3 regions of the Peribacillus sp. FSL R5-0717 genome follow, and region 2 is predicted to be linked to each of the others. Evidence: a T-box and tRNA genes for the amino acid it is inferred to sense, from the RefSeq annotation. Region 2 holds a T-box; the other regions hold tRNA genes.
The links. The T-box of region 2 lies ahead of NYE65_RS04525 (valine--tRNA ligase). A T-box ahead of a tRNA ligase gene usually reads a tRNA of that ligase, here a tRNA-Val.
Positions count from the first base shown of each region.

Region 1: it encodes a tRNA-Val, which carries the amino acid that the T-box ahead of NYE65_RS04525 (valine--tRNA ligase) is inferred to sense. The anticodon was not compared.
Region 3: it encodes a tRNA-Val, which carries the amino acid that the T-box ahead of NYE65_RS04525 (valine--tRNA ligase) is inferred to sense. The anticodon was not compared.

Region 1 covers NZ_JBBOOF010000001.1:2,005,632-2,016,064, reverse strand. Annotated here, with positions in the region: rRNA gene NYE65_RS09845 (16S ribosomal RNA) at 168-1,718, shown strand; rRNA gene NYE65_RS09840 (23S ribosomal RNA) at 1,894-4,826, shown strand; rRNA gene rrf (5S ribosomal RNA) at 4,946-5,061, shown strand; tRNA gene NYE65_RS09830 (tRNA-Val) at 5,073-5,148, shown strand; tRNA gene NYE65_RS09825 (tRNA-Thr) at 5,159-5,234, shown strand; tRNA gene NYE65_RS09820 (tRNA-Lys) at 5,257-5,332, shown strand; tRNA gene NYE65_RS09815 (tRNA-Leu) at 5,340-5,421, shown strand; tRNA gene NYE65_RS09810 (tRNA-Gly) at 5,430-5,504, shown strand; tRNA gene NYE65_RS09805 (tRNA-Leu) at 5,517-5,605, shown strand; tRNA gene NYE65_RS09800 (tRNA-Arg) at 5,616-5,692, shown strand; tRNA gene NYE65_RS09795 (tRNA-Pro) at 5,704-5,780, shown strand; tRNA gene NYE65_RS09790 (tRNA-Ala) at 5,798-5,873, shown strand; tRNA gene NYE65_RS09785 (tRNA-Met) at 5,902-5,978, shown strand; tRNA gene NYE65_RS09780 (tRNA-Ile) at 5,989-6,065, shown strand; tRNA gene NYE65_RS09775 (tRNA-Ser) at 6,086-6,178, shown strand; tRNA gene NYE65_RS09770 (tRNA-Met) at 6,282-6,355, shown strand; tRNA gene NYE65_RS09765 (tRNA-Asp) at 6,362-6,437, shown strand; tRNA gene NYE65_RS09760 (tRNA-Phe) at 6,461-6,536, shown strand; tRNA gene NYE65_RS09755 (tRNA-His) at 6,553-6,628, shown strand; tRNA gene NYE65_RS09750 (tRNA-Gly) at 6,633-6,706, shown strand; tRNA gene NYE65_RS09745 (tRNA-Ile) at 6,712-6,788, shown strand; tRNA gene NYE65_RS09740 (tRNA-Asn) at 6,801-6,875, shown strand; tRNA gene NYE65_RS09735 (tRNA-Ser) at 6,877-6,967, shown strand; tRNA gene NYE65_RS09730 (tRNA-Glu) at 6,971-7,042, shown strand; gene NYE65_RS09725 (TraR/DksA C4-type zinc finger protein) at 7,084-7,833, opposite strand; gene NYE65_RS09720 (1,4-dihydroxy-2-naphthoate polyprenyltransferase) at 7,985-8,905, opposite strand; gene NYE65_RS09715 (isochorismate synthase) at 9,204-10,433, shown strand, end outside.
Region 2 covers NZ_JBBOOF010000001.1:923,443-933,875, reverse strand. Annotated here, with positions in the region: gene hemL (glutamate-1-semialdehyde 2,1-aminomutase) at 1-801, shown strand, start outside; gene spoVID (stage VI sporulation protein D) at 1,207-2,607, shown strand; gene ysxE (spore coat protein YsxE) at 2,703-3,773, shown strand; gene NYE65_RS04530 (hypothetical protein) at 3,830-4,021, opposite strand; T-box leader at 4,248-4,476, shown strand; gene NYE65_RS04525 (valine--tRNA ligase) at 4,519-7,170, shown strand; gene NYE65_RS04520 (ATP-grasp domain-containing protein) at 7,227-8,072, opposite strand; gene NYE65_RS04515 (ATP-grasp domain-containing protein) at 8,041-8,982, opposite strand; gene NYE65_RS04510 (bifunctional folylpolyglutamate synthase/dihydrofolate synthase) at 9,081-10,370, shown strand; partial or broken gene NYE65_RS04505 (transposase) at 10,411-10,433, opposite strand, start outside.
Region 3 covers NZ_JBBOOF010000001.1:3,405,701-3,416,133, reverse strand. Annotated here, with positions in the region: gene NYE65_RS16540 (hypothetical protein) at 235-441, shown strand; gene NYE65_RS16535 (hypothetical protein) at 821-1,111, shown strand; tRNA gene NYE65_RS16530 (tRNA-Leu) at 1,444-1,524, opposite strand; tRNA gene NYE65_RS16525 (tRNA-Cys) at 1,533-1,606, opposite strand; tRNA gene NYE65_RS16520 (tRNA-Gly) at 1,616-1,690, opposite strand; tRNA gene NYE65_RS16515 (tRNA-Gln) at 1,694-1,768, opposite strand; tRNA gene NYE65_RS16510 (tRNA-His) at 1,804-1,879, opposite strand; tRNA gene NYE65_RS16505 (tRNA-Trp) at 1,897-1,970, opposite strand; tRNA gene NYE65_RS16500 (tRNA-Tyr) at 1,981-2,064, opposite strand; tRNA gene NYE65_RS16495 (tRNA-Thr) at 2,081-2,156, opposite strand; tRNA gene NYE65_RS16490 (tRNA-Phe) at 2,164-2,239, opposite strand; tRNA gene NYE65_RS16485 (tRNA-Asp) at 2,252-2,327, opposite strand; tRNA gene NYE65_RS16480 (tRNA-Met) at 2,333-2,406, opposite strand; tRNA gene NYE65_RS16475 (tRNA-Val) at 2,509-2,584, opposite strand; tRNA gene NYE65_RS16470 (tRNA-Glu) at 2,600-2,674, opposite strand; tRNA gene NYE65_RS16465 (tRNA-Ser) at 2,684-2,775, opposite strand; tRNA gene NYE65_RS16460 (tRNA-Asn) at 2,781-2,855, opposite strand; rRNA gene rrf (5S ribosomal RNA) at 2,865-2,980, opposite strand; rRNA gene NYE65_RS16450 (23S ribosomal RNA) at 3,100-6,032, opposite strand; rRNA gene NYE65_RS16445 (16S ribosomal RNA) at 6,209-7,759, opposite strand; gene NYE65_RS16440 (nucleotidyltransferase-like protein) at 8,024-8,899, opposite strand; gene NYE65_RS16435 (YgzB family protein) at 9,074-9,427, shown strand; gene perR (peroxide-responsive transcriptional repressor PerR) at 9,524-9,967, opposite strand; gene NYE65_RS16425 (D-2-hydroxyacid dehydrogenase) at 10,123-10,433, opposite strand, start outside.

The DNA of each region.
Region 1 (10,433 bases), 1.1 Mb from region 2:
TAAAAAAGTTGTTGACGAAACGTGACAGAATGTGTTACATTATAGAGGTCGCTTCTGAGAGAAACGACATCGAAATTGCTCTTTGAAAACTGAACAAAACAAAGCGCCAACGTTAAATTTTAAGTGAGCACACACTATCAAAAAAGCAAATGAGCAAGTCAAACATTTCTTCGGAGAGTTTGATCCTGGCTCAGGACGAACGCTGGCGGCGTGCCTAATACATGCAAGTCGAGCGAATCGATGGGAGCTTGCTCCCTGAGATTAGCGGCGGACGGGTGAGTAACACGTGGGCAACCTGCCTATAAGACTGGGATAACTTCGGGAAACCGGAGCTAATACCGGATACGTTCTTTTCTCGCATGAGAGAAGATGGAAAGACGGTTTACGCTGTCACTTATAGATGGGCCCGCGGCGCATTAGCTAGTTGGTGAGGTAATGGCTCACCAAGGCGACGATGCGTAGCCGACCTGAGAGGGTGATCGGCCACACTGGGACTGAGACACGGCCCAGACTCCTACGGGAGGCAGCAGTAGGGAATCTTCCGCAATGGACGAAAGTCTGACGGAGCAACGCCGCGTGAACGAAGAAGGCCTTCGGGTCGTAAAGTTCTGTTGTTAGGGAAGAACAAGTACCAGAGTAACTGCTGGTACCTTGACGGTACCTAACCAGAAAGCCACGGCTAACTACGTGCCAGCAGCCGCGGTAATACGTAGGTGGCAAGCGTTGTCCGGAATTATTGGGCGTAAAGCGCGCGCAGGTGGTTCCTTAAGTCTGATGTGAAAGCCCACGGCTCAACCGTGGAGGGTCATTGGAAACTGGGGAACTTGAGTGCAGAAGAGGAAAGTGGAATTCCAAGTGTAGCGGTGAAATGCGTAGAGATTTGGAGGAACACCAGTGGCGAAGGCGACTTTCTGGTCTGTAACTGACACTGAGGCGCGAAAGCGTGGGGAGCAAACAGGATTAGATACCCTGGTAGTCCACGCCGTAAACGATGAGTGCTAAGTGTTAGAGGGTTTCCGCCCTTTAGTGCTGCAGCTAACGCATTAAGCACTCCGCCTGGGGAGTACGGCCGCAAGGCTGAAACTCAAAGGAATTGACGGGGGCCCGCACAAGCGGTGGAGCATGTGGTTTAATTCGAAGCAACGCGAAGAACCTTACCAGGTCTTGACATCCTCTGACAACCCTAGAGATAGGGCTTTCCCCTTCGGGGGACAGAGTGACAGGTGGTGCATGGTTGTCGTCAGCTCGTGTCGTGAGATGTTGGGTTAAGTCCCGCAACGAGCGCAACCCTTGATCTTAGTTGCCAGCATTCAGTTGGGCACTCTAAGGTGACTGCCGGTGACAAACCGGAGGAAGGTGGGGATGACGTCAAATCATCATGCCCCTTATGACCTGGGCTACACACGTGCTACAATGGATGGTACAAAGGGCTGCAAACCTGCGAAGGTAAGCGAATCCCATAAAGCCATTCTCAGTTCGGATTGCAGGCTGCAACTCGCCTGCATGAAGCCGGAATCGCTAGTAATCGCGGATCAGCATGCCGCGGTGAATACGTTCCCGGGCCTTGTACACACCGCCCGTCACACCACGAGAGTTTGTAACACCCGAAGTCGGTGAGGTAACCTTCATGGAGCCAGCCGCCTAAGGTGGGACAGATGATTGGGGTGAAGTCGTAACAAGGTAGCCGTATCGGAAGGTGCGGCTGGATCACCTCCTTTCTAAGGATAATTACGAGAGCGCTTTTGTTTTGTTCAGTTTTGAATGAGTAATTCATTCAAATAGGAAGACGAACATCACGATGTGATGGATTCTTTCTGCTTTGTTCCTTGAAAACTAGATAATAGATAGAAGGCAATTAATTTTTTTCAAAGCATCTGTAAGATCTTTTTTAACGGTTAAGTTAGAAAGGGCGCACGGTGGATGCCTTGGCACTAGGAGCCGATGAAGGACGGGACTAACACCGATATGCTTCGGGGAGCTGTAAGTAAGCTTTGATCCGGAGATTTCCGAATGGGGAAACCCACTGTTCGTAATGGAACAGTATCTTTACCTGAATACATAGGGTACTGAAGGCAGACCCGGGGAACTGAAACATCTAAGTACCCGGAGGAAGAGAAAGCAAACGCGATTTCCTGAGTAGCGGCGAGCGAAACGGAATTAGCCCAAACCAAGAGGCTTGCCTCTTGGGGTTGTAGGACACTCAACATGGAGTTACAAAGGAACGGGGTAAATGAAGCGACCTGGAAAGGTCCGTCGAAGAAGGTAAAAACCCTGTAGTTGAAACTTCGTTCCCTCCTGAGTGGATCCTGAGTACGGCGGGACACGAGAAATCCCGTCGGAAGCAGGGAGGACCATCTCCCAAGGCTAAATACTCCCTAGTGACCGATAGTGAACCAGTACCGTGAGGGAAAGGTGAAAAGCACCCCGGAAGGGGAGTGAAATAGATCCTGAAACCGTGTGCCTACAAGTAGTCAAAGCCCGTTAATGGGTAATGGCGTGCCTTTTGTAGAATGAACCGGCGAGTTACGATTTCATGCGAGGTTAAGTTGATGAGACGGAGCCGCAGCGAAAGCGAGTCTGAATAGGGCGAATGAGTATGAGGTCGTAGACCCGAAACCAGGTGATCTACCCATGTCCAGGGTGAAGTTCAGGTAACACTGAATGGAGGCCCGAACCCACGCACGTTGAAAAGTGCGGGGATGAGGTGTGGGTAGCGGAGAAATTCCAATCGAACCTGGAGATAGCTGGTTCTCTCCGAAATAGCTTTAGGGCTAGCCTCAAGATGAGAGTATTGGAGGTAGAGCACTGATTGGACTAGGGGCCCCCAACGGGTTACCGAATTCAGTCAAACTCCGAATGCCAAATACTTATTCTTGGGAGTCAGACTGCGAGTGATAAGATCCGTAGTCGAAAGGGAAACAGCCCAGACCACCAGCTAAGGTCCCAAAGTATACGTTAAGTGGAAAAGGATGTGGAGTTGCTTAGACAACCAGGATGTTGGCTTAGAAGCAGCCACCATTTAAAGAGTGCGTAATAGCTCACTGGTCGAGTGACTCCGCGCCGAAAATGTACCGGGGCTAAACGTATCACCGAAGCTGTGGATTGACACCGTATGGTGTCGATGGTAGGAGAGCGTTCTAAGGGCGTTGAAGTCAGACCGGAAGGACTGGTGGAGCGCTTAGAAGTGAGAATGCCGGTATGAGTAGCGAAAGAAGGGTGAGAATCCCTTCCACCGAATGCCTAAGGTTTCCTGAGGAAGGCTCGTCCGCTCAGGGTTAGTCGGGACCTAAGCCGAGGCCGAAAGGCGTAGGCGATGGACAACAGGTTGATATTCCTGTACCACCTATACATCGTTTGAACGATGGGGGGACGCAGAAGGATAGGGTAAGCGCGCTGTTGGATATGCGCGTCCAAGCAGTTAGGCCGGAAACGAGGCAAATCCCGTTTCCATTAAGGCGGAGCTGTGATGGCGAGGGAAATATAGTACCGAAGTTCCTGATTCCACGCTGCCAAGAAAAGCCTCTAGTGAGATGTAAGGTGCCCGTACCGCAAACCGACACAGGTAGGCGAGGAGAGAATCCTAAGGTGTGCGAGAGAACTCTCGTTAAGGAACTCGGCAAAATGACCCCGTAACTTCGGGAGAAGGGGTGCTTTTTAGGGTGAATAGCCCAGAAAAGCCGCAGTGAATAGGCCCAGGCGACTGTTTAGCAAAAACACAGGTCTCTGCGAAGCCGCAAGGCGAAGTATAGGGGCTGACACCTGCCCGGTGCTGGAAGGTTAAGGGGAGAGGTTAGCGCAAGCGAAGCTTTGAACCGAAGCCCCAGTAAACGGCGGCCGTAACTATAACGGTCCTAAGGTAGCGAAATTCCTTGTCGGGTAAGTTCCGACCCGCACGAAAGGTGTAACGATCTGGGCACTGTCTCAACGAGAGACTCGGTGAAATTATAGTACCTGTGAAGATGCAGGTTACCCGCGACAGGACGGAAAGACCCCGTGGAGCTTTACTGCAGCCTGATATTGAATTTTGGTACAGCTTGTACAGGATAGGTAGGAGCCTGAGAAGCCGGAGCGCCAGCTTCGGTGGAGGCGTTGGTGGGATACTACCCTGGCTGTATTGAAATTCTAACCCGCGCCCCTTATCGGGGTGGGAGACAGTGTCAGGTGGGCAGTTTGACTGGGGCGGTCGCCTCCTAAAGAGTAACGGAGGCGCCCAAAGGTTCCCTCAGAATGGTTGGAAATCATTCGTAGAGTGTAAAGGCACAAGGGAGCTTGACTGCGAGACCTACAAGTCGAGCAGGGACGAAAGTCGGGCTTAGTGATCCGGTGGTTCCGCATGGAAGGGCCATCGCTCAACGGATAAAAGCTACCCCGGGGATAACAGGCTTATCTCCCCCAAGAGTCCACATCGACGGGGAGGTTTGGCACCTCGATGTCGGCTCATCGCATCCTGGGGCTGTAGTCGGTCCCAAGGGTTGGGCTGTTCGCCCATTAAAGCGGTACGCGAGCTGGGTTCAGAACGTCGTGAGACAGTTCGGTCCCTATCCGTCGCGGGCGCAGGAAATTTGAGAGGAGCTGTCCTTAGTACGAGAGGACCGGGATGGACGCACCGCTGGTGTACCAGTTGTCTTGCCAAAGGCATAGCTGGGTAGCTACGTGCGGACGGGATAAGTGCTGAAAGCATCTAAGCATGAAGCCCCCCTCAAGATGAGATTTCCCATGGCGCAAGCTAGTAAGATCCCTGAAAGATGATCAGGTTGATAGGTCAGAGGTGGAAGCATGGTGACATGTGGAGCTGACTGATACTAATAGATCGAGGACTTAACCAACGCTTTTTAAAAAATGAAATACCTTCTTATTATCTAGTTTTGAAGGAATGAAAATTTCTTCTTGCATTTTCTCAAAAAGACGTTATAATAATATATGTCTTGGAAAAATGTTAACATTGTTTGGTGACGATAGCGAAGAGGTCACACCCGTTCCCATTCCGAACACGGCAGTTAAGCTCTTCAGCGCCGATGGTAGTTGGGGGTTTCCCCCTGTGAGAGTAGGACGTCGCCAAGCAGGTTTCATATGGAGGATTAGCTCAGCTGGGAGAGCATCTGCCTTACAAGCAGAGGGTCGGCGGTTCGATCCCGTCATCCTCCACCATTTTACACCTGCCGGTGTAGCTCAACTGGTAGAGCAACTGACTTGTAATCAGTAGGTTGGGGGTTCAAGTCCTCTTGCCGGCACCACTTTTTAAGATAGTACAAGCACGAGCCATTAGCTCAGTTGGTAGAGCATCTGACTTTTAATCAGAGGGTCGAAGGTTCGAATCCTTCATGGCTCACCATTTATATGCGGGTGTGGCGGAATTGGCAGACGCACCAGACTTAGGATCTGGCGCCGCAAGGCGTGGGGGTTCAAGTCCCTTCACCCGCATCTTTCATGCGGAAGTAGTTCAGTGGTAGAATACAACCTTGCCAAGGTTGGGGTCGCGGGTTCGAATCCCGTCTTCCGCTCCACTTTTCGTATGTGCCGGGGTGGCGGAACTGGCAGACGCACAGGACTTAAAATCCTGCGGTAGGTGACTACCGTACCGGTTCGATTCCGGTCCTCGGCACCATCATAAATATGCGCCCGTAGCTCAATTGGATAGAGCATCTGACTACGAATCAGAAGGTTGTAGGTTCGACTCCCGCCGGGCGCACCATGTTTTTATTGCGGGAAGTAGCTCAGCTTGGTAGAGCACTTGGTTTGGGACCAAGGGGTCGCAGGTTCGAATCCTGTCTTCCCGACCACGTGATTTTTAATGAATGGGGCCTTAGCTCAGCTGGGAGAGCGCCTGCCTTGCACGCAGGAGGTCAGCGGTTCGATCCCGCTAGGCTCCACCATTTTTCAATCAGAAACTTATATTATATTGGCGGTGTAGCTCAGCTGGCTAGAGCGTACGGTTCATACCCGTGAGGTCGGGGGTTCGATCCCCTCCGCCGCTACCAATAAATATAAGGACCTTTAGCTCAGCTGGTTAGAGCAGACGGCTCATAACCGTCCGGTCGTAGGTTCGAGTCCTACAAGGTCCACCATATTCATTTTTTTAAGCCGTGGAGGTATACCCAAGTTCGGCTGAAGGGATCGGTCTTGAAAACCGACAGGGGAGTCAAATCCCGCGGGGGTTCGAATCCCTCTACCTCCTCCATTTTTTCTAAAAGCAGCAAGTTGTTTTAAAACAACCTTACATAAAGGATGCGGACGAAACAATATTCACGAAAACTTGATGCTAATCGTTTCATTATTACCGTCGCGGGGTGGAGCAGTCCGGTAGCTCGTCGGGCTCATAACCCGAAGGTCGCAGGTTCAAATCCTGTCCCCGCAATTATTAGGTCCCGTGGTGTAGCGGTTAACATGCCTGCCTGTCACGCAGGAGATCGCGGGTTCGATTCCCGTCGGGACCGCCATTATTTAAATTGAATACATATGTGGCTCAGTAGCTCAGTCGGTAGAGCAAAGGACTGAAAATCCTTGTGTCGGCGGTTCGATTCCGTCCTGAGCCACCATATATTACAAATTACGGCGATTGTGGCGAAGTGGTTAACGCACCTGATTGTGGTTCAGGCATTCGTGGGTTCGATTCCCATCAGTCGCCCCATTTCGCGGGTGTAGTTTAGTGGTAAAACCTCAGCCTTCCAAGCTGATGATGAGGGTTCGATTCCCTTCACCCGCTCCAAATATGGGCCTATAGCTCAGCTGGTTAGAGCGCACGCCTGATAAGCGTGAGGTCGATGGTTCGAGTCCATTTAGGCCCACCATATTCATATTGTTCCGCAGTAGCTCAGTGGTAGAGCATTCGGCTGTTAACCGAACGGTCGTAGGTTCGAGTCCTACCTGCGGAGCCATGGGGAAGTACTCAAGAGGCTGAAGAGGCGCCCCTGCTAAGGGTGTAGGTCGCGCGAGCGGCGCGAGGGTTCAAATCCCTCCTTCTCCGCCAGTTGGCCCGTTGGTCAAGCGGTTAAGACACCGCCCTTTCACGGCGGTAACACGGGTTCGAATCCCGTACGGGTCATAACAAAAAAGGAAGCATACATTCATGTATGCTTCTTTTTTTTATTTATTTTCCTTGATATAACCGTCTTTTTGTTTATAGGGAATGTCTCCAAGTTGGGATTGTATATTTTCTTCTTTCAGGGTATCTTCATATTCCTTTTGCTTTTTGTTCGGTATATCCACTCTCGTTTTTCCTTCGATATCATTTGCGGCAAATCCTTCATAGTCTTCAGGAAATCCATCCGTTTCATCCTCGTTTTTATAAAGATCATTGTAATTGTCATGATCACTGGTATAATCAGATGGCGTTTCTGATGTACCGAATTTGGCCACTTCCCCAAAGCTATCTTCTTTAGCCGCCATTTCGATTCCATGACGATTTTCAAAATGATCACCCTTGGATGGAATCAGTATATCCTCTTCCACTGGCCTGTCTTGTGAAAGCGTTCGTTCTGGGGCATGCTCGACACAGTAGAGGGTGCTTGGGATTGCTTCAAGCCTCTCGATGGGGATTTCCTTATTGCAGGTTTTACAATGGCCATACGATCCTTCTTCCATGGCTTTCAAAGCTTCTTCTATTTTCTCCATTTCGGATTGTGCATGCTCATCGAGTGCTTGATTCCGTTCCATTTCGAATAATTCGGTCCCTAGGTCTGCAGGATGATTATCATAGGATGATAATTCACCTACGGATTCCGTCTGGCTTTTATCCAGAACTGATTGTTCATCATTTTGAATTCTATTACATAGCTCATTTTTTTCCTGAAGCAGTTCTTTTTTTAATTTTTGCGTTTGTTGTTTCGTTGCCATATCCAATTCACTCCTTCTAAACTAAAGTCCAAATCTCTTTTTATATTGATAAGGTGGTTGTATTATCTATTACCCGAATCGGAGTATAGGAAAACAATATGGCACGGAAGATAGAAAAAAGGACTGAGCGGATGGGCTCAGTCCCCGGAGACTATATAAGATAGCTGATGAATAATCCAATGGCCATGAGTAAGCCAAAGAAGGTGTTCGTTTGGGCAGTGGCTTTCATTGCCGGCACCATCGTGATCGGCTGTGTTTTACCTACGAAGCCTTTTATTGCGGCCATTGCCTTCGGTATGCTAAGGAAGGCAAGGAGAATCCAAGCCGTAACGCTTCCGGTAAGAACTAGCCCAACAAGCCATAGATAAGAGAAAGCGAACATGATTGCCATGAATGTCAGGGCGTTTTTCCTGCCCATCACGACTGGCATCGTTTTGCGGCCATGTGCCTTATCCCCATCATGATCCCGGAGGTTATTGGATAAGTTGATCAGCCCTACCAGTATCCCACTTGGAATGGCAATTAAGATGGCTGTTGAAGAAACATCACCGGTTTGAATGAAAAAGGCGATCAGGATTATCAAAAAGCCCATGAACAATCCAGAAAAAAGTTCCCCGAACGGTGTATATGAAATGGGCAGGGGACCGCCTGTATAAAGATAGCCGACAAGCATGCAAACGAGGCCTACTGCAGCTAGCCACCAAGACGATGCGGCACAGATATAGATTCCAATGATCAAGGCGATGGCATACATCCCAAGGGCCAAGTTCATGATTAGTCTGGGGGTCATCCCATGGCGGACGATCCCGCCTCCGATGCCTACGGATTCCTCCGTATCCAGGCCTCTCTTGAAATCATAGTATTCATTGAATAAATTGGTTGCAGCTTGAATCAGGATACTTGCAACCATCATGGCAGCGAATAGTAACCAATTCACTCCATCTTCCAAAAGTGCAATCACAGTTCCAAGTAAGACTGGGACAAAAGCTGCGGTTAGTGTATGTGGACGAATTAACTCCCACCAAATCTTCCAGGTCCGTTTAAGGGGAAGTCCGTCGTATTCTGTTTGCATTATTTCTCTCCTCAAAATCATTATTGGTTCTCTCGAAATTATAACAAATATTGAAATGTTGCACAAAAGGTTATCCTAATAAATGCAGGAAAAGTGGGTATGGGTGTAATTGAAATTCATGGGTGATGCATTTCCAAAATCAAGGGTATTTCTCTACATTCGCTAAGATTCATATAATAAGGAAAAAAGCAGGGAAGAATCGTTCGGTAAAGGGGCGTTTTATTGACATGAGGTTCAAGGGAGGTGTATCTTTAAATAGGTTAAATAGCTTTTAAAATGTACATTTGGGGGGATTTTTTTGGCTATCTCAGAGGAAACTGAACAGTTTCAGGGACTGGCTTCAGCTATACAAAAGGCGAAGGACTTGAATGATCAAGTTCTATTCAGTCATATTAAGAAGATTAAATGCAACAGCCCCCTTTCATTTTATCAAGCTGGAAGAGAACGGTATGCAGGTGAACGCTTTTTCTGGGAGGACCCTGCAAAGGAAATAACCATCACCGGTTTAGGCAATGTTAAGAAACTCAAAGCGGCATCGAATGCCGAACGTTATAGAGAAGTCGAAAAGAGCTGGATCAAACTGCAGAATGATGCTGTCAAAACAGGAGTGACCGATGTAGAAGCGACAGGTCCTTTACTGTTTGGGGGCTTTTCTTTTGATTATGAAACTGACAGTACGCTCCTTTGGAATCAGTTCGGGGACAACCTGTTTTATATACCTGCCTTCATGCTGTCAATAGTGGGGAAACAAGCTTACTTAACGACAAACTTACTTTGTTCGCCTGATGATTCAGAAAAACTCTTCATAGATATGATAAATGAACGGGAAGCTTTCCTCTTCGAAAGCTTGGATGGCAATGGATTGGGTGCAAATTCCCTTGTTATGCAGAGGGAAGTCGAACCTAAGGAATGGAAGCGGACGGTCGCAGAGGCTGTTCAGGAAATCAAGACGACAGATCTCGACAAGATTGTTTTGGCAAGGGAGCTTCGACTTGGTTTTGAACGTTCCATCGATTCAGGGAAAGTGCTTGAACAATTGATTGCTGAGCAGCCATTGAGTTATATTTTCAGTTTGGAGGCTGGTGGTGACTGTTTTGTCGGTGCCACTCCCGAACGTTTGATTAAGAAACAGGGAAATGAAGTTTTTTCTACCTGCCTTGCCGGATCGATGCGGCGAGGGAAAGATGAGCAAGAAGATGTTTGTCTTGGTGAAGAATTGCTTCATGACCAAAAGAATTTACAAGAGCATCAATATGTCGTGTCGATGATATCCAATGCTTTTGATTCTGTATGCGAAAAGGTGATGGTCCCAGCCGGACCGACACTTATGAAAAACCGTCATATCCAGCATTTGTACACACCGGTTCGCGGTATATCCAAGGAAGGTGTCACGATTTTTGAATTTGTCGAGAACCTCCATCCCACACCTGCCATGGGCGGACTTCCAAAAGAAAAGGCTGTTGTCCGAATTCGGGAATTGGAAGGTCTGGAACGCGGATTTTATGCGGGGCCTTTAGGCTGGGTGGAT
Region 2 (10,433 bases):
GGTTTACCGGATAGCCCTGGTGTACCGGAAGGCATTGCAAAAAATACGATTACCGTAGCATATAATGATCTTGCTGCAACCAAATATGCGTTTGAACAATTTGGCGAAGACATCGCCTGTATCATCGTAGAACCTGTTGCAGGGAATATGGGTGTGGTTCCGCCACAACCTGGTTTCCTCGAAGGCTTACGTGAAGTGACGACCCAATACGGGGCTCTATTGATTTTTGACGAAGTCATGACAGGGTTCCGTGTCGGCTATAATTGTGCACAAGGCTATTTTGGCATCGTACCTGACCTGACTTGTCTTGGGAAAGTAATTGGCGGCGGCTTGCCAGTCGGAGCATTCGGAGGCAAGCGCGAATTCATGGAACAAATTGCCCCGAGTGGGACAATCTATCAAGCGGGAACATTGTCCGGTAATCCTCTTGCCATGACGGCCGGCCTTGAAACGCTGAGCCAATTGACTCCAGAATCTTATGTTGAGTTCACCCGAAAAGGGGATATGCTCGAAAAAGGAATTGGAGCGGCAGCGGATAAGTACGGTGTTCCCCATACATTCAACCGTGCCGGTTCCATGATTGGACTTTTCTTTACTAATGAAGATGTCGTAAACTATGATACAGCAAAAACATCCGATTTAGAGTTCTTTGCTTCCTACTATAGGGAAATGGCGAATCAAGGCATCTACTTGCCGCCGTCACAGTTTGAAGGGTTATTCCTTTCTACTGCACATAGTGATGAAGATATCGAAAAAACCATTGCTGCGGCAGAACAGGCTTTTGCCAAATTAAAAAAATGATTCAAGGCTTCATGAGCTACCGCGATATTCGATAATGATAAATTTGAACTGGCTGCCATTTTTCCAAAAAATTTTGGAGAAATGCAGCCAGTTTTTTTGAATTCAATCCGTATGTGTAAGAACCGAATTTAACGTTCACGGCCGAATTAATTTGAGGTAGGTTAAAATAATTGGTAGAAAGCAGAATTAATAGGCTGTTGGGAATTAATATGGCGGTATGCCGAGCGGGTTTTTCAAGCTGATTGTTATTCCCGCTTGATTTAGCCTGAAAATTGAACCTCTTTCTTTTAATTCAGGGAATATCTATGTAGAGCTGCAAATGAATTAAGGAATAAACAGCTTCCTCCCTTCATAGATTGATATTGGTATAGGTACCGTTTCATGAAGCTGAAAGGAGGAGTTGTCTTGTCGCAAGAAAATGAATCGTATTTACGATTTTCTTTAGAGGAATCCGTTTGGTTCCAGAAGGGACAGGAAGTGGCTGAGCTATACTCTATTTCCCTTGATCCAAATGTGTCGATTCAAGAAAGTGATCAATATGTTTTTATACGAGGCTCGTTGGATTTAAGCGGTGAATACAAAGACTCGCAAAATGGTGAAGAAGAGGAGTTTTCGCAGACCTTTTTGCCAAAAGCGGTTCAAAAGGTCGAGAGGCATCCTAATGGACTTAATGAGTTCACACACCGTTTTCCGGTTGATATAACGATTCCGAATAATCGGATTGCCTCTTTGGATGAGGTTGATGTCTCGATTCAAAGCTTTGATTATGCCATGCCAGAGCATAACTGCTTGAAATTGCAGGCGGACCTTTTGATAACCGGAATCTATAATGATTCATATGTGGAAGAACGGTTTGATACTGAGCAGGAAGTTGGGGAAACGGAGGATCAGGAGGAAACGGATGGGGAAAATGAGTCATATATTCCTTATGCAGCTGCAGTGCCGCCAATCCCGGATTTTCAGCCCGTTTTCCGTGATGAGGAGGAAGAAGAGTTATACGCGCCTTTTTCTGCAGAGTCAAAACGGGTTTCTGAAGCAAACGAAGAAGAAGAAGAGGAACCGATTTATTTAAGCGATCAGCATAATGCTCCCGTTTTTGAAATCCCGGTTTCACCATATCCTGAAGAGGAGGAATGGGAAACGGAAGTGCATAGACAGGAAGAAGCTCAAGCTGTAGAGGAAGAAGTAATTGGTGATCCGCCTGACTCCCCGGAAAAGGTACCTTCCATGGGAGAGGCAAAATTGGAGGAAGAACCAAGCAGGCAGGATTCCTTGGAGATTCCTAGAGTGACATTTATAGAAGAAGTAGAAGAAGAGCCAAGTCAAGCAACCAATCATGAAAGTAGCCCAGTTTTAAATGTAGAAACCGAGGATGTCATCCGGCAGGAAGACGATGCCGTTACAGCGGGTCCTATCCTTAATGAGAATGTGAAGGTGGAGCAAGAAGAGGAATCCAATTCGTCCATAAGCGATCTATTCAAAAAGAGGGAAAGACCTGCGCCTCCGGCTAAGGAGGGTAAGAGTTTCAAAGGCAGGAAACAAGCAGCGGAACGTGATGAAAAAGAAACGGCCGATCATGATGAAAAGCAGCTTTCCATCATGGATTTATTCGGACGGAAACAAGAAGAAGAACTGGTAAGGATGAAGGTTTGCATTGTTCAGCAAGGGGAAACGCTTGATGACTTGGCTCAACGATATGATGTTACGGTTCAATCGATTCTTTTCAGCAATGAATTGGAGTCGAATCAGAACGTCCATGAAGGGCAAGTCATTTATATACCGAAGGCGGTTGCGTATAAGAATTGACCGGGACAGAGAGCAGGGCATATGCTCTGCTCCTGTTTTTTAAATGCTAGAGGAAGCGGATTGTTTAGTTTTTTTAGAGAAAGTGAGTGAGTCTCGTGAGGGAAAACGAGAATCAGCAGCCTGCCAATCGGGATCGGGACACGGAGACCGTATTGAAGGAATATGCCATGTATGTACAATATATTGAGGACTTCGGGCGTGTAAAAAAAGTATACAGTGATCGCGGTACATTTGCCTTGAAATCCATGTCACCGCATAACGGCATTGATTTTATCAAAAATGTTCAAAAACTGTACCATCGCGGCTATAATCGAATCGTTCCCATTTATCAAACGATGGATCAGCGTTACGCTGTTCTTCATAATGGACGTTTGTATTACCTGATGCCCTGGCTCAATGATGAAAGGGACGGGGAGCGCGATGAAAAGCATAAGCAATTGTTCAGGGAACTTGCTCGGATGCATACACTTTCCGTTAAGGAAATACAAGTGGATATTGAGGAACGGGAAGCACATTATGAGCGGACGCTTGATGCCTGGAATAACGAAAAGGAATTTATAGAAGAGTATATTGTCAGCTGTGAAAAGAAGTGGTATATGTCTCCATTCGAACTGACGGTTTGTTCTTTCTATACTGATATTTCACAGGCGCTGAAGTACTCGATCAAGAAGTTTGAAACCTGGTATGAAAAAACGAAGGATAGTGAAAAGGTTCGAACCGTGGTAACGCACGGAAAGGTTTCTTTGAAGCATTTCGTTTATGATGAGCGGGGATATGGCTACTTCATCAATTTTGAAAATTCGAATACGGCTCCGCCGCATTTCGATTTACTGCCATTTCTCGTTAAATCGGCCAGGACCTATCCTGTCCAATGCGATGACTGTGTTGACTGGCTATATAACTATTTTCGTTATTTTCCGTTAAAAGAAGAAGAATTATTGCTCATGCAAAGTTATCTGGCATTCCCTGGATCAGCTTTGGAATTAGTGAAGGGGTATTCCGATGGCAGGGGCCATCGTTCAGAGCTTGATAATGTCACGAAACTTCAGCGGCAATTTTGGCTATTGAAAAATATTGAATATATGGTGATGAGAATCGAAGAAATCGAACAGAAGAAAAAGGCCGCTGCCGAGGCTGCCAAAGAAGAACAATCACCCCCAAGCTAAATATACATGATTGGATCATCTCCAGTCATGTATATTTTTTTGCTGTAAGGGAATAATTAAATCCATTCGAAATACAAAGACATGGCCAGGAAAATAAACGCGATAAGCAGGAGCATATCGAAAAAAGTCGGGAAAATCAGCGTACGTAATCCTTGGAATACGATAAAGGGGACGATGAACTGCTGGCAGACACCGCGGAATTTTTTCACCCAAGGCGGTAAAGTATAGGGAGTATATCTTCGCTTCATATTATTACCTTCCTTTTTAGGACTTCTTATATTCTATGGGTGGGCAGTGAAAAAGGTGAAACAGCCGTCACATTCACTGTTTCTGGAGGATAAAATAAAGAAAATGAACATGAATGCATCAAATGGGATGATTCCTGAGTAAGTAAGCGAAAAGATGATTGACTGGAACCCCATGTTTTTTGTACTATATACTATATGCATTCAATGTTTTTACATATGAATATAAATCAATGCAAAGACCGGAAATAGTAAGATGAAATGCACTTTTCAGAGAGGAAACCAAATTGGTGCGAGGTTTCCAGGCAGCAGCATCCGAAGTCGTCCGCGAGCAGTCTTCGTGAACTTTTTAGTAGCGAAGGCCGGTGAAGAGCCGTTATCCGATTTGAGAGCCGAAAGGGATTTTTTTCTTTTTCGGAAAAAAGGTGGCACCGCGAACAACTTCCTTCGTCCTTTTGAGATGATGGAAGTTTTTTTTATGCCCAAAAGGAGGAAATGATATGGAAGAGAACCAAATTTCAATGCCGACTAAATATGATCCGCAGACGATAGAGAAAGGCCGCTACAAATGGTGGCTTGATGGAAAGTTTTTCGAAACGACGGGTGACGATAAAAAAGAACCATACACGATTGTCATCCCGCCGCCTAACGTTACAGGTAAGCTGCATCTTGGCCACGCTTGGGATACGACACTTCAAGATATATTGACACGCATGAAAAGGATGCAAGGCTATGATGTTTTATGGTTACCTGGCATGGACCATGCCGGTATTGCCACTCAAGCGAAAGTAGAACAGAAACTTCGTGCGGATGGCGTGAGCCGTTATGACCTTGGGCGTGAAAAATTCGTGGAAGAGACATGGAAATGGAAAGAGGAATATGCGAGCCATATCCGTGAACAATGGTCAAAGCTAGGTCTTGGACTTGATTATACCCGTGAACGCTTCACCCTGGATGAAGGTCTTTCAAAAGCAGTGCGCGAAGTGTTCGTTTCGCTTTATAACAAGGGCTTGATTTATCGCGGCGAATACATCATCAACTGGGATCCATCAACGAAAACGGCGTTATCCGATATCGAGGTCATTTACAAAGATGTGCAGGGCGCATTTTACCATATGAAATATCCATTGGTTGACGGATCGGGTGAAATTGAAATTGCCACCACCCGTCCAGAAACGATGCTTGGCGATACTGCTGTTGCTGTACACCCTGAAGATGACCGTTATAAACACTTGATCGGCAAAAAGGTCCGCTTGCCAATTACAGGCAGGGAAATCCCGATTGTCGGTGATGATTATGTCGATATGGAATTCGGTTCAGGCGCGGTCAAAATTACTCCTGCACATGATCCGAATGACTTCGAAATCGGGAACCGTCACGACTTGGAGCGCATCCTTGTCATGCATGAAGATGGCTCGATGAATGAAAAGGCCGGTAAATATGAAGGCATGGACCGTTTTGAATGCCGTAAGCAAATCGTCAAGGACCTTCAGGAAGAAGGAGTACTCTTCAAAATCGAAGATCACCTTCACTCAGTAGGCCATTCAGAGAGAAGCGGTGCTGTTGTTGAACCGTATCTTTCGACGCAATGGTTCGTTAAGATGCAGCCGCTGGCTGATGCATCCGTTGAGCTTCAAAAAGGAACCGATGAGGAAAAAGTTCATTTCGTACCGGACCGTTTCGAGAAAACGTACCTGCATTGGATGGAAAATATCCGCGACTGGTGCATTTCCCGTCAGCTTTGGTGGGGTCACCGCATTCCCGCCTGGTACCATAAAGAAACAGGTGAAGTGTATGTAGGTCATGAAGAGCCGGCGGACGCTGAAAACTGGGAACAAGATACAGATGTCCTTGATACATGGTTCAGCTCGGCATTATGGCCATTCTCGACTATGGGCTGGCCTGACAAGGACAGTGTTGATTTCCAACGTTACTATCCAACCGGGGCACTTGTGACAGGCTATGATATCATTTTCTTCTGGGTATCGCGGATGATTTTCCAAGCACTTGAGTTCACAGGTGAACGACCATTTGAAGATGTGCTGATCCACGGTCTGGTTCGTGACGAACAGGGGCGCAAGATGAGTAAATCGCTAGGCAATGGTGTCGATCCGATGGATGTCATCGATCAATACGGTGCCGATTCCCTGCGTTACTTCTTATCTACGGGCAGCTCGCCAGGCCAGGACCTTCGTTATAGTACGGAAAAAGTCGAAGCAGTTTGGAATTTCTCCAATAAGATTTGGAACGCATCACGTTTTGCTTTGATGAACATGAATGGCATGACGTATGACGAAATCGATTTAAGCGGTGAGAAGTCTGTAGCCGATAAATGGATCTTGACGCGTTTGAATGAAACGATTTCTAACGTAACCAGACTTGCGGACCGTTATGAGTTTGGTGAAGTGGGCCGTGTGCTATACAACTTCATATGGGATGACTTCTGTGACTGGTATATTGAAATGGCGAAGCTTCCGCTATATGGAGAAGACGAAGCGGCTAAGAAAACGACGCGCTCGATCTTGGCGTATGTACTGGATAACACAATGAGATTGTTACACCCGTTCATGCCATTCATTACCGAAGAAATCTGGCAGAACCTACCGCATCAAGGTGAGTCCATCACTGTTGCCGCTTGGCCGGAAGTGAATGAAGAGTTGACAGATACAGCTGCAGCCGAGGAAATGAAGCTGCTTGTTGAAATCATCCGCTCCGTCCGTAATATCCGTGCTGAGGTGAACACACCGTTAAGCAAAAAAATCAATTTAATTTTAAAAGCGAAAGATGAGGCCATCTTAGCGACATTACAGAAAAACAGCAGCTATATCGAGCGTTTCTGTAATCCTGAACAATTGACGATCGGAATCGAAGTCGAAGAGCCTGCTCAAGCCATGACAGCTGTCGTAACTGGCGTAGAACTAATCCTTCCGCTTACAGGACTGATCAATATTGACGAAGAAGTGAAACGTCTTGAAAAAGAACTCGACAAACTTAATAAAGAAGTTGAGCGTGTACAGAAAAAATTAGGCAACGAGGGCTTCGTTAAAAAGGCGCCGGCAAGCGTCATCGAAGAAGAACGTGCCAAGGAAAAAGACTATAGCGAAAAACGCGACTCTGTAATCCACAGGATCAGCGAACTGAAACAACTGTAAAACAAAAGGATGAACCAGCTTGAAGCCGGTTCATCCTTTTTCTGTTTACATGCTATTTAAGAAGAGGATATGCTTTCTTTTATGAATGTAAAGTACTCCCATACGATATTCATATCACTTAGTGCACTTAATGTCCGGCTCCCGACGACATCCTCAATTTCGTTCAGCATGAGGCTGCCATCTTCGGCAAATATGAAATCGATACCGACCAGGCCGAAATCAAATGAACTCATTACTCTTTCAACAAGGGCTAATTCAGATGCAGTCAGCTCATATAGCGAAGCCGATCCGCCCAGCGTATAATTTGCCTTGAAACTGGAAGCGGATTCCCTGAGTACAGCAGCCTTCACTTTTTTTCCAATTACAAAAACGCGGATATCTTTACCGAATAAGCCAGGTTTTTGAACTATCCAATTCCCATCATTCAGCTGGGCAAGATCATCGGCATGCTCGATTAGAAATACTTGTTTCCCGCCGCGGCCGCTAGTTTCTTTAGCAATGAAAGGGAGCTCCATGTCATCGGCACTCGGCCTTCCGTTACAATAAACGGTATCGGCCATTGGAATCCCAAGTGAGGACAAATATTGATGCGTCTTTGCTTTGTCATTCGCGATTTCCGATACGAAGGAGGAGTTAAAGCAAGCAATCCCCAATTGCTCAAGTTGCTTAGTGAAAAAAGGATCGATGGTCCGGACGATGGCAAAGTCCGGCAATGAAATTGGCTGCATTTCATGTTCAACATATAACTTGTTGAAACGATGTCCGATCCTAAGGTCTTCCCGAAAGTGAAAGTGTAAATCAAGATCAAGCTTACTGGCTTCGTCAAGCATCCAATCTATGTATCCTTTATTTTTCAAGGCATCCTCACGGTTATAAATCAACCAGCCTGCTTGTTTTTTCATCAGATGCACTTCCTTTTCCTATTTCTTTCAAGATATAATCGAACATGCTATCGGCGATGTTGATGCCAGTACATTCATAAATGTTCAATAAATGCGAATTTGAATTCACTTCGCACAGAAGCGGACCTTCTTCACCAAACAGCAAATCGACGCCAGCGAAGTCGGCACCCAGAATTTGCGCACATCGAATGGCAAGTTGTGCTTCTTCACTGGTGGGTATATATGGTGCAGCCTGCCCCCCGGCAGTCATATTAGCTCGGAAGTCCTGCTCGGAATGACGTTGCATCGCTGCTATGACTTGATTGCCCACGACATTCACGCGAATATCCCGACCTTTACTGTGCTCGATGAATTCCTGGATGATAAAAGGTTTGTGGCCAAGATCACGGATCGTCTTCAGTAACTCATCCTCTGTTTGGATTAAATATACTTGTTCCCCAAAAGAACCGTATGCTTCCTTAACGATAAGAGGATACCCGAGTTCATTGCCGATTTGGATGAAAGCATCCATATTGACCCTTTCAATCCCTTCGTACGTAAAAGGGGGAAATATGGTTTTCGGCATCGGTATGCCATGCCCTGTTAAGGCTTGATGTGTTTTTGCTTTGCTGTCGCATATATCGATTGCTGCACTGCTGTTATATACGGGGATGCCGAGCAATTCCAAATGGCGCGCCAAATGAATGTCTTTATCCATGAACAGAACAAAATCCGGCAGCTTATCAAAGGTTCCTTTAAGCAGCGGCACTCCTTTTTCGATTATGGGCATGAGATCTGAATTGCGGATAAGGGTTGCCATGATATCTTTCCTTTCAGCCGCCTCTTTAATGAACAAAGCTAAACTGGAAAACTTATCATGCTGTAAATAGCCGTTGACGACAATCCAACAGTGGAAATCTGAAGTTTTCATGGTAAAACACTACCTTTCATCTAGGTTAATCGTACATATATTGATAAAATAATCTTAACGCATAAGAGCGGTATAAAGAAAGAGGAGGCTCCACGATAATGGTTACAACCATGAAAGAAATCAATCAATTCTTTGAACGGCGCCAAGTTCGATTGGGCATGAATTTTGGCCTGTCACGGATGGAAACATTGTTAACTGAATTAGGCGACCCGCACAAGGAGCTAAAGTATATTCACATTGCGGGGTCCAACGGGAAAGGATCGACACTGCAATATATTAAAGAAATTCTGCTTGCCCAAGGGATTCGGGTCGCTTCCTTCACATCTCCTTATTTAATCCGGATGAATGAACAGCTGAAGGTGAATGAGGATGAAATCAGTGATCAGGATTTCATCGATGTCTTTCGGAAGCTTTGGCCGATCATCCATGAGATGGACAGCAAGGGGAATGGTCCCACCCAGTTCGAAATTTTGACTGCAATGGCATTCTCTTATTTTAGCAAAAAGGAAGTCGATTTGGTTTTGATGGAAACCGGTTTGGGAGGCAGGCTTGACACAACGAATGTCATCCAGCCGTTTCTTTCGATCATTACCTCGATCTCTTTGGAACATACGAACATCCTGGGTAACACACTTGGGGAAATTGCTTTTGAGAAGGCAGGCATCATAAAAAGCGGAGCGCCGGTCATCAGCGGAGTCACAGCCGGGGAACCCGCAAAAGTAATTGAAGAAAAAGCGTCAGCTTTAGGCGTACCTTATTACCAATTGGGGAAAGACTTTCGTGTTTGCAATATGAAGCGAAGTGAACGTGGGCAAAGTTTCTCATTTGCGCTTGCCGATAGGTCGATTGAAAATGTGGAAATGCGGATGCTGGGCCGTCATCAAATGGAGAATGCGGCACTGGCCATTGCTGCTGTCACAGTAGGGATGGAAAATATCGATGAAAAAAGCATCCTTAAAGGAATAGGTGCAGCGAAATGGGATGGACGCTTCGAAAAAATATCGGATGAGCCATTGGTGATCATTGATGGTGCACATAATCCTGCCGGCATCGACGTACTGAAGGAAACGCTAAAAGTGCATTACCCCGACTATAAGTACCGATTCGTATTCAGCTCATTTAAAGATAAAAACTATTCCGAGATGCTTCATGGACTGGAAACGGGGGCAATGGAAATCATCATTACCGAATTCGACCATGAACGGGCGGCGGATGCGAAAACGCTTTATGAAAAATGCAGTCATCCCAATAAAAGTATAAACAAGGATTGGCAGGCGGCGATAACGGAAGGCAGAAGGAAAACGGGGGATAAAGAGATTCTTGTCATTACAGGGTCCCTTCATTTCCTTTCACTTGTGAGGGAGTTCCTAATCAGAGAAGATGCCTAAAGGATGTGCATTACCGCAATGAGGCAATGGAAACCAAAGCTAAGAACCAACGGTAAGCCATAT
Region 3 (10,433 bases), 2.5 Mb from region 2:
CAGGTTCTTTTTTAAAGAATAAAGAAAAACAACAACAACATATATAACAAAGGTCAAGCTGTAAGACTGGTGAGCTAACGTCTTGTAAAAAATCAGGAGCAACTTCTCTATTCTTTAAAGATTTAATTAAAAAAAGAAGGAATTAGAAGCGATCAGACGGAAATATAGACCATACGAATATTATCGCATAAGCTTTCATATGTATTTCACACTTGATGGAAAGTAGGAAAAGTCATGGAAAAATCAAAAAGTTTACAAGAAATCTATAACGCCAACCGTCCAGAAAATAATGTACTTTTCCGGGCGATACAACAGCAGCTACAACTGAAGCATCCAGACAAACGAATGACAGCTACGAGAACAATGCAAATAATTGTGGCTGATAGTGTTTCATCTGGAGAACTGCGTAATGTGGAAGCCCGCCTTCTTTACAGTTTATAAGGATCTGCTGTTTCATAAACCGTTTAAAATTTTCGAAAACAGAAACGAATTCATTGAAAGAATTTCTGAAAAAAATGGCCCATTTGTTGAATAAAGTAAATAGAAGAAGTATATAATCCAACTGGTTATGATCGAGCCTGAGACCTAACGATGTTCGTTTCGTAAACAAACTTCATTCTTTCGCCTACGTCGTGCACCCGGTGCAATGATTTTTGCCTTTGGAAAAGTCTCAGATATTTTATTACTCAATTTCAATATCTACCTACTTTCAACTGGTGAGTAAAAATGCTCAAAAGATAAAGATTGACAACATTTTTAGAGTGACTCATACTAGTAATGACTCGGGTGACAGAATATTATGAATAGTGGAGGGGTAATTATGAATAAGATTTTCGTTCCTAACGCAATCGCCACTTTAACAAGGCTTTTCTACAGTTCGACTACAACGAATGAGTATTTAGCTATGAGAACCGCTCAATTCTACATTGAAGACCTGAAGTTACTGCAAGACGTGGAGGCTGTTGCCTTGGCGATCGAAAATCAAAATGCTTTCGCATTAATGTCTAAATTCAAATTATTTGATTATAAGGCTGCTGAAAAAATTGAAATCGCACTCTCCGCTTCTGGCTATACCGAAGCAGACTTGAATGCTATGAATATTGAATTCTAAATCATTTATCAAAGTTAACGAAACGAATGGCAGAGTTAATACTCTTTGACCATTCTTTTTTTTTAATCGTAGTAACAAACGTGCTCCTTAATGAAGAATTTATGTATCGTTTTGTTGCTTCAATAGGCGTCTGTCACAGTGTATCACAGTGTATCACATGATATCCTAATACCCTTTAATCACTCCCATGATGTTTGTTTGCTCCTTCGTTTCACTTTCCCTTCATTCTTGAGTGATGGAAAATTATTTGATCTTGTAGTTCATGAACACAAAAAAGCTTCACACAATTAAGTGTGAAGCTTTTTGTAATAGCAATCCTTCGCTATTGGTGATACCGGTGGCCGGGGTCGAACCGGCACTCCAGAGGAACACGATTTTGAGTCGTGCGCGTCTGCCAATTCCGCCACACCGGCATGTATATTGGAGGCGGCAACCGGAATCGAACCGGTGGTAAAGGTTTTGCAGACCTCTGCCTTACCGCTTGGCTATGCCGCCAACTTTTTTTGGAGCGAAAGACGGGATTCGAACCCGCGACCCCAACCTTGGCAAGGTTGTATTCTACCACTGAACTACTTTCGCATATGGCTGGGCTAGAAGGGATCGAACCTTCGCATGACGGAATCAAAATCCGTTGCCTTACCGCTTGGCTATAGCCCATTAACGTTGTAATCATTATATCATATTTTTTAAAATGGGGCGACTGATGGGAATCGAACCCACGAATGCCTGAACCACAATCAGGTGCGTTAACCACTTCGCCACAATCGCCATTATAGAATTTAAATTGGCAGGGGTAGTAGGACTCGAACCCACACTGGAGGTTTTGGAGACCTCTGTTCTACCTTTAAACTATACCCCTGTAATAAAAATGGTGGAGGGGGGCAGATTCGAACTGCCGAACCCGAAGGAGCGGATTTACAGTCCGCCGCGTTTAGCCACTTCGCTACCCCTCCGCATATGGATGAAACATGGTGCCGGCAAGAGGACTTGAACCCCCAACCTACTGATTACAAGTCAGTTGCTCTACCAGTTGAGCTACACCGGCACTACTATGGTGGCTCAGGACGGAATCGAACCGCCGACACAAGGATTTTCAGTCCTTTGCTCTACCGACTGAGCTACTGAGCCAAACAATAAAAATGGCGGTCCCGACGGGAATCGAACCCGCGATCTCCTGCGTGACAGGCAGGCATGTTAACCGCTACACCACGGGACCATAGATTGCGGGGACAGGATTTGAACCTGCGACCTTCGGGTTATGAGCCCGACGAGCTACCGGACTGCTCCACCCCGCGACGGTAATAATGTTGCTATTTTGCATCAAGTTTTCGTGTTAAGCGTTTCAATGGGCTGAATAATCAATCCTTTATGCAGAAACAACCTGATCTTATTGAAAATGGTGGAGGATGACGGGATCGAACCGCCGACCCTCTGCTTGTAAGGCAGATGCTCTCCCAGCTGAGCTAATCCTCCAATATGTTATCTAAATGGTGACCCGTACGGGATTCGAACCCGTGTTACCGCCGTGAAAGGGCGGTGTCTTAACCGCTTGACCAACGGGCCAGGTATAAATGGCGGAGAGCAAGGGATTTGAACCCTTGAGACAGGGTTACCCGTCTACACGATTTCCAATCGTGCTCCTTCGGCCACTCGGACAGCTCTCCAATAATGGCTCCGCAGGTAGGACTCGAACCTACGACCGTTCGGTTAACAGCCGAATGCTCTACCACTGAGCTACTGCGGAACAATATAAGCTTGGCGACGTCCTACTCTCACAGGGGGAAACCCCCAACTACCATCGGCGCTGAAGAGCTTAACTGCCGTGTTCGGAATGGGAACGGGTGTGACCTCTTCGCTATCGTCACCAAACAATGTTAACATTTTTTCAAGACATATATTATTATAACGTCTTTTTGAGAAAATGCAAGAAGAAATTTTCATTCCTTCAAAACTAGATAATAAGAAGGTATTTCATTTTTTTAAAAGCGTTGGTTAAGTCCTCGATCTATTAGTATCAGTCAGCTCCACATGTCACCATGCTTCCACCTCTGACCTATCAACCTGATCATCTTTCAGGGATCTTACTAGCTTGCGCCATGGGAAATCTCATCTTGAGGGGGGCTTCATGCTTAGATGCTTTCAGCACTTATCCCGTCCGCACGTAGCTACCCAGCTATGCCTTTGGCAAGACAACTGGTACACCAGCGGTGCGTCCATCCCGGTCCTCTCGTACTAAGGACAGCTCCTCTCAAATTTCCTGCGCCCGCGACGGATAGGGACCGAACTGTCTCACGACGTTCTGAACCCAGCTCGCGTACCGCTTTAATGGGCGAACAGCCCAACCCTTGGGACCGACTACAGCCCCAGGATGCGATGAGCCGACATCGAGGTGCCAAACCTCCCCGTCGATGTGGACTCTTGGGGGAGATAAGCCTGTTATCCCCGGGGTAGCTTTTATCCGTTGAGCGATGGCCCTTCCATGCGGAACCACCGGATCACTAAGCCCGACTTTCGTCCCTGCTCGACTTGTAGGTCTCGCAGTCAAGCTCCCTTGTGCCTTTACACTCTACGAATGATTTCCAACCATTCTGAGGGAACCTTTGGGCGCCTCCGTTACTCTTTAGGAGGCGACCGCCCCAGTCAAACTGCCCACCTGACACTGTCTCCCACCCCGATAAGGGGCGCGGGTTAGAATTTCAATACAGCCAGGGTAGTATCCCACCAACGCCTCCACCGAAGCTGGCGCTCCGGCTTCTCAGGCTCCTACCTATCCTGTACAAGCTGTACCAAAATTCAATATCAGGCTGCAGTAAAGCTCCACGGGGTCTTTCCGTCCTGTCGCGGGTAACCTGCATCTTCACAGGTACTATAATTTCACCGAGTCTCTCGTTGAGACAGTGCCCAGATCGTTACACCTTTCGTGCGGGTCGGAACTTACCCGACAAGGAATTTCGCTACCTTAGGACCGTTATAGTTACGGCCGCCGTTTACTGGGGCTTCGGTTCAAAGCTTCGCTTGCGCTAACCTCTCCCCTTAACCTTCCAGCACCGGGCAGGTGTCAGCCCCTATACTTCGCCTTGCGGCTTCGCAGAGACCTGTGTTTTTGCTAAACAGTCGCCTGGGCCTATTCACTGCGGCTTTTCTGGGCTATTCACCCTAAAAAGCACCCCTTCTCCCGAAGTTACGGGGTCATTTTGCCGAGTTCCTTAACGAGAGTTCTCTCGCACACCTTAGGATTCTCTCCTCGCCTACCTGTGTCGGTTTGCGGTACGGGCACCTTACATCTCACTAGAGGCTTTTCTTGGCAGCGTGGAATCAGGAACTTCGGTACTATATTTCCCTCGCCATCACAGCTCCGCCTTAATGGAAACGGGATTTGCCTCGTTTCCGGCCTAACTGCTTGGACGCGCATATCCAACAGCGCGCTTACCCTATCCTTCTGCGTCCCCCCATCGTTCAAACGATGTATAGGTGGTACAGGAATATCAACCTGTTGTCCATCGCCTACGCCTTTCGGCCTCGGCTTAGGTCCCGACTAACCCTGAGCGGACGAGCCTTCCTCAGGAAACCTTAGGCATTCGGTGGAAGGGATTCTCACCCTTCTTTCGCTACTCATACCGGCATTCTCACTTCTAAGCGCTCCACCAGTCCTTCCGGTCTGACTTCAACGCCCTTAGAACGCTCTCCTACCATCGACACCATACGGTGTCAATCCACAGCTTCGGTGATACGTTTAGCCCCGGTACATTTTCGGCGCGGAGTCACTCGACCAGTGAGCTATTACGCACTCTTTAAATGGTGGCTGCTTCTAAGCCAACATCCTGGTTGTCTAAGCAACTCCACATCCTTTTCCACTTAACGTATACTTTGGGACCTTAGCTGGTGGTCTGGGCTGTTTCCCTTTCGACTACGGATCTTATCACTCGCAGTCTGACTCCCAAGAATAAGTATTTGGCATTCGGAGTTTGACTGAATTCGGTAACCCGTTGGGGGCCCCTAGTCCAATCAGTGCTCTACCTCCAATACTCTCATCTTGAGGCTAGCCCTAAAGCTATTTCGGAGAGAACCAGCTATCTCCAGGTTCGATTGGAATTTCTCCGCTACCCACACCTCATCCCCGCACTTTTCAACGTGCGTGGGTTCGGGCCTCCATTCAGTGTTACCTGAACTTCACCCTGGACATGGGTAGATCACCTGGTTTCGGGTCTACGACCTCATACTCATTCGCCCTATTCAGACTCGCTTTCGCTGCGGCTCCGTCTCATCAACTTAACCTCGCATGAAATCGTAACTCGCCGGTTCATTCTACAAAAGGCACGCCATTACCCATTAACGGGCTTTGACTACTTGTAGGCACACGGTTTCAGGATCTATTTCACTCCCCTTCCGGGGTGCTTTTCACCTTTCCCTCACGGTACTGGTTCACTATCGGTCACTAGGGAGTATTTAGCCTTGGGAGATGGTCCTCCCTGCTTCCGACGGGATTTCTCGTGTCCCGCCGTACTCAGGATCCACTCAGGAGGGAACGAAGTTTCAACTACAGGGTTTTTACCTTCTTCGACGGACCTTTCCAGGTCGCTTCATTTACCCCGTTCCTTTGTAACTCCATGTTGAGTGTCCTACAACCCCAAGAGGCAAGCCTCTTGGTTTGGGCTAATTCCGTTTCGCTCGCCGCTACTCAGGAAATCGCGTTTGCTTTCTCTTCCTCCGGGTACTTAGATGTTTCAGTTCCCCGGGTCTGCCTTCAGTACCCTATGTATTCAGGTAAAGATACTGTTCCATTACGAACAGTGGGTTTCCCCATTCGGAAATCTCCGGATCAAAGCTTACTTACAGCTCCCCGAAGCATATCGGTGTTAGTCCCGTCCTTCATCGGCTCCTAGTGCCAAGGCATCCACCGTGCGCCCTTTCTAACTTAACCGTTAAAAAAGATCTTACAGATGCTTTGAAAAAAATTAATTGCCTTCTATCTATTATCTAGTTTTCAAGGAACAAAGCAGAAAGAATCCATCACATCGTGATGTTCGTCTTTCCTATTTGAATGAATTACTCATTCAAAACTGAACAAAACAAAAGCGCTCTCGTAATTATCCTTAGAAAGGAGGTGATCCAGCCGCACCTTCCGATACGGCTACCTTGTTACGACTTCACCCCAATCATCTGTCCCACCTTAGGCGGCTGGCTCCATGAAGGTTACCTCACCGACTTCGGGTGTTACAAACTCTCGTGGTGTGACGGGCGGTGTGTACAAGGCCCGGGAACGTATTCACCGCGGCATGCTGATCCGCGATTACTAGCGATTCCGGCTTCATGCAGGCGAGTTGCAGCCTGCAATCCGAACTGAGAATGGCTTTATGGGATTCGCTTACCTTCGCAGGTTTGCAGCCCTTTGTACCATCCATTGTAGCACGTGTGTAGCCCAGGTCATAAGGGGCATGATGATTTGACGTCATCCCCACCTTCCTCCGGTTTGTCACCGGCAGTCACCTTAGAGTGCCCAACTGAATGCTGGCAACTAAGATCAAGGGTTGCGCTCGTTGCGGGACTTAACCCAACATCTCACGACACGAGCTGACGACAACCATGCACCACCTGTCACTCTGTCCCCCGAAGGGGAAAGCCCTATCTCTAGGGTTGTCAGAGGATGTCAAGACCTGGTAAGGTTCTTCGCGTTGCTTCGAATTAAACCACATGCTCCACCGCTTGTGCGGGCCCCCGTCAATTCCTTTGAGTTTCAGCCTTGCGGCCGTACTCCCCAGGCGGAGTGCTTAATGCGTTAGCTGCAGCACTAAAGGGCGGAAACCCTCTAACACTTAGCACTCATCGTTTACGGCGTGGACTACCAGGGTATCTAATCCTGTTTGCTCCCCACGCTTTCGCGCCTCAGTGTCAGTTACAGACCAGAAAGTCGCCTTCGCCACTGGTGTTCCTCCAAATCTCTACGCATTTCACCGCTACACTTGGAATTCCACTTTCCTCTTCTGCACTCAAGTTCCCCAGTTTCCAATGACCCTCCACGGTTGAGCCGTGGGCTTTCACATCAGACTTAAGGAACCACCTGCGCGCGCTTTACGCCCAATAATTCCGGACAACGCTTGCCACCTACGTATTACCGCGGCTGCTGGCACGTAGTTAGCCGTGGCTTTCTGGTTAGGTACCGTCAAGGTACCAGCAGTTACTCTGGTACTTGTTCTTCCCTAACAACAGAACTTTACGACCCGAAGGCCTTCTTCGTTCACGCGGCGTTGCTCCGTCAGACTTTCGTCCATTGCGGAAGATTCCCTACTGCTGCCTCCCGTAGGAGTCTGGGCCGTGTCTCAGTCCCAGTGTGGCCGATCACCCTCTCAGGTCGGCTACGCATCGTCGCCTTGGTGAGCCATTACCTCACCAACTAGCTAATGCGCCGCGGGCCCATCTATAAGTGACAGCGTAAACCGTCTTTCCATCTTCTCTCATGCGAGAAAAGAACGTATCCGGTATTAGCTCCGGTTTCCCGAAGTTATCCCAGTCTTATAGGCAGGTTGCCCACGTGTTACTCACCCGTCCGCCGCTAATCTCAGGGAGCAAGCTCCCATCGATTCGCTCGACTTGCATGTATTAGGCACGCCGCCAGCGTTCGTCCTGAGCCAGGATCAAACTCTCCGAAGAAATGTTTGACTTGCTCATTTGCTTTTTTGATAGTGTGTGCTCACTTAAAATTTAACGTTGGCGCTTTGTTTTGTTCAGTTTTCAAAGAGCATTTTTGATGTTGCCTACTTCGTAAGCGACTTTTACATCTTATCATGTTTTCAACTCTGTTGTCAACATGTTTTTTTTTTTGTTTTGATGAAGCTGCGAAAGCTGATGTCCCGCAGCGACATGTATTAATATAACACCTATATTATTATTGGTCAACAATAAAAATGCATTTTTTTAAAAGTTTTTTGATACACGATAAAACCGATGATATACCTCGTGCCCTTTTGTCTCCGCTTTGATTACATCGATTACCTTCTTCTCTATCAAATATTCCAATAAAACGCCTAGGTCTACTGAATAAAACTTAACTTCCGGATGCTCCATAAGCTCTGCAATCGTCCACGGATCTTCTTTCATTCCCATTATTTCGACCAAATGCTGTGAACCTGCATTCGTCCTCGAATATATAAGAAATTCGCTCGCAAGGAATAAAAGCTCCAATCTTTTTTCGAGCGTTTCCTCACTGCTGATCAATTCTTTATACAGCTTGTAAATTTCAGGTTCCATATGCTTCACTTGGTTCCAGACAGTAACCTCCGGATAAAAGCCCTGTTCTATTATCTCCAAACGTGCCAAATGATGCAGGGAATGAACGATATGATTGTATGCCTCAAGATGATGGCCTTTTTCAAAGAAGCTTTTCCCATCCATGTACCTGCGAATTAACTTCGCGAACTCCATCCCCATCTTTAACTTCCTTCCATAGAAGGGGAACTCCCGGATTTCGGTTTTCAAACGGTCCAGATATTCGTTCCGGTCAAAAAGGACCTTCCCGTTATATATCCAGTCAACCACTTTGCGGTTCGTGCCTAATAGGAGCCATTCTTTTAATTGGTCTTCCTTTACGATATGCAGGGCCGCCTTTTTATCCTGGTATGTGTAGTGTTTTAAAAACACGGCCTCTTCTGCTTCGTCTGCAATTACAAAAAGGATGTAGTCAAACGTATCGGTAATCGGGCTATTATCATCTCTTTTTTCTACTAACAAGATTCCAAGTGTAGATTTTAAACTTGCTCGCTCTTGATAAATCGGGCGAAGGATATCTTCCATCATAAATTCCTCCAAAACCTTTTTTTTAGATTTTCGACAATACTCTTCAAATTCCTGCTTAGTTCCCTTACCCCAAACCATTTCAATTCAAAAGTAATATGTATCCTTTATTTCTTTTTTGTTCCATCCATTGTTTATGTTATAGTTAAAGTTATATTTTAGGAGGGACAATCCATGGCTAAATATTCTAGCAAAATCAATAAAATACGCACTTTTGCTTTGAGTTTGATTTTCATTGGCTTTATCGTAATGTACCTTGGGCTTTTCTTCAAAACACACCCTGTTGTCATGACGATTTTCATGGGGCTGGGCCTTTTATTCATAATCGCAAGCACAGGGGTTTATTTCTGGATTGGAATGCTTTCTACAAAATCGATCCAGGTTGTCTGCCCTAACTGCAGCAAACCTACAAAAATACTAGGACGCGTAGATATTTGCATGCATTGTGAAGAACCATTGACACTTGACAAAAAGTTGGAAGGCGAAGAATTCAATGAAAAATATAACCGGAAAAGCCTGCATGATTAAGTCGATTAGCTGAATTCCCTTTCAAGAAGGCTTTAACAATTGTATCATTTCTTCATAAACATGAAAAAAAGTTCCAACCAAGTGGAGGAACTTTTTTTAATGCGATTCTTTTTTCGCACAATCCATACAGTCGCCGTAGATTTCCATCCGATGGTGACTAACATTGAAACCAGTGACTTGTGCTGCGAAATGCTCGACTTCATCCAATGCAGGATAATCGAAGTCCACAATTTTACCGCAAGTTTGGCAAATTACATGATAATGATTCGTCGTCACAAAATCAAACCTTGCCGAAGAATCCCCATACGTAAGTTCTTTTACCAAACCTACCTCACGGAACACACGCAGGTTGTTATAAACCGTTGCCACACTCATATTCGGAAACTTGCCTTCCAGCGCTTTATATATATCATCAGCGGTAGGGTGGGACATGCAGCTTATCAAATACTCAAGTATCGCATGGCGTTGAGGAGTTATTCTTACACCGGTATCTTTTAAGGAATCCAACGCTTCTTTTAACTGAACTTCAGACACCGTCATCCACCTCTTTTTCTCATTAAGTATGCATTCTTAAATTGTAATGTTTATAAATAGTGTACCTTTTATCCGTTGAATTTGTCAATAATTCAATGGCTTAACCATTCTTTTTTAGTTTATTCATGAAGACTTGATTCTTTCCCATTTTTGCATTGAACTTAGTATCCCCTAGATAAGTCGATTACGTTGGTGAAGTCTTTTCCAGCTTTCAGGTATTCACGCATATTTTTTTCGAATATAGCAAAGGTCCTTGGTAAATATTCTCCGCTTTTACTTGAAAGATGCGGTGTGACTGTAACATTCTCCATCCTCCAAAACGGATGCCCTTTTCCTAAAGGCTCCGGATCAAATACATCCAAGATGGCATGAGACAATTCCCCGGCATCCAGGGCTTCGATCAGCACTTCATCTTTAATCAAGTCGCCGCGGCCAATATTCACGAATACTGCAGATTCTTTCATGGCTTTGA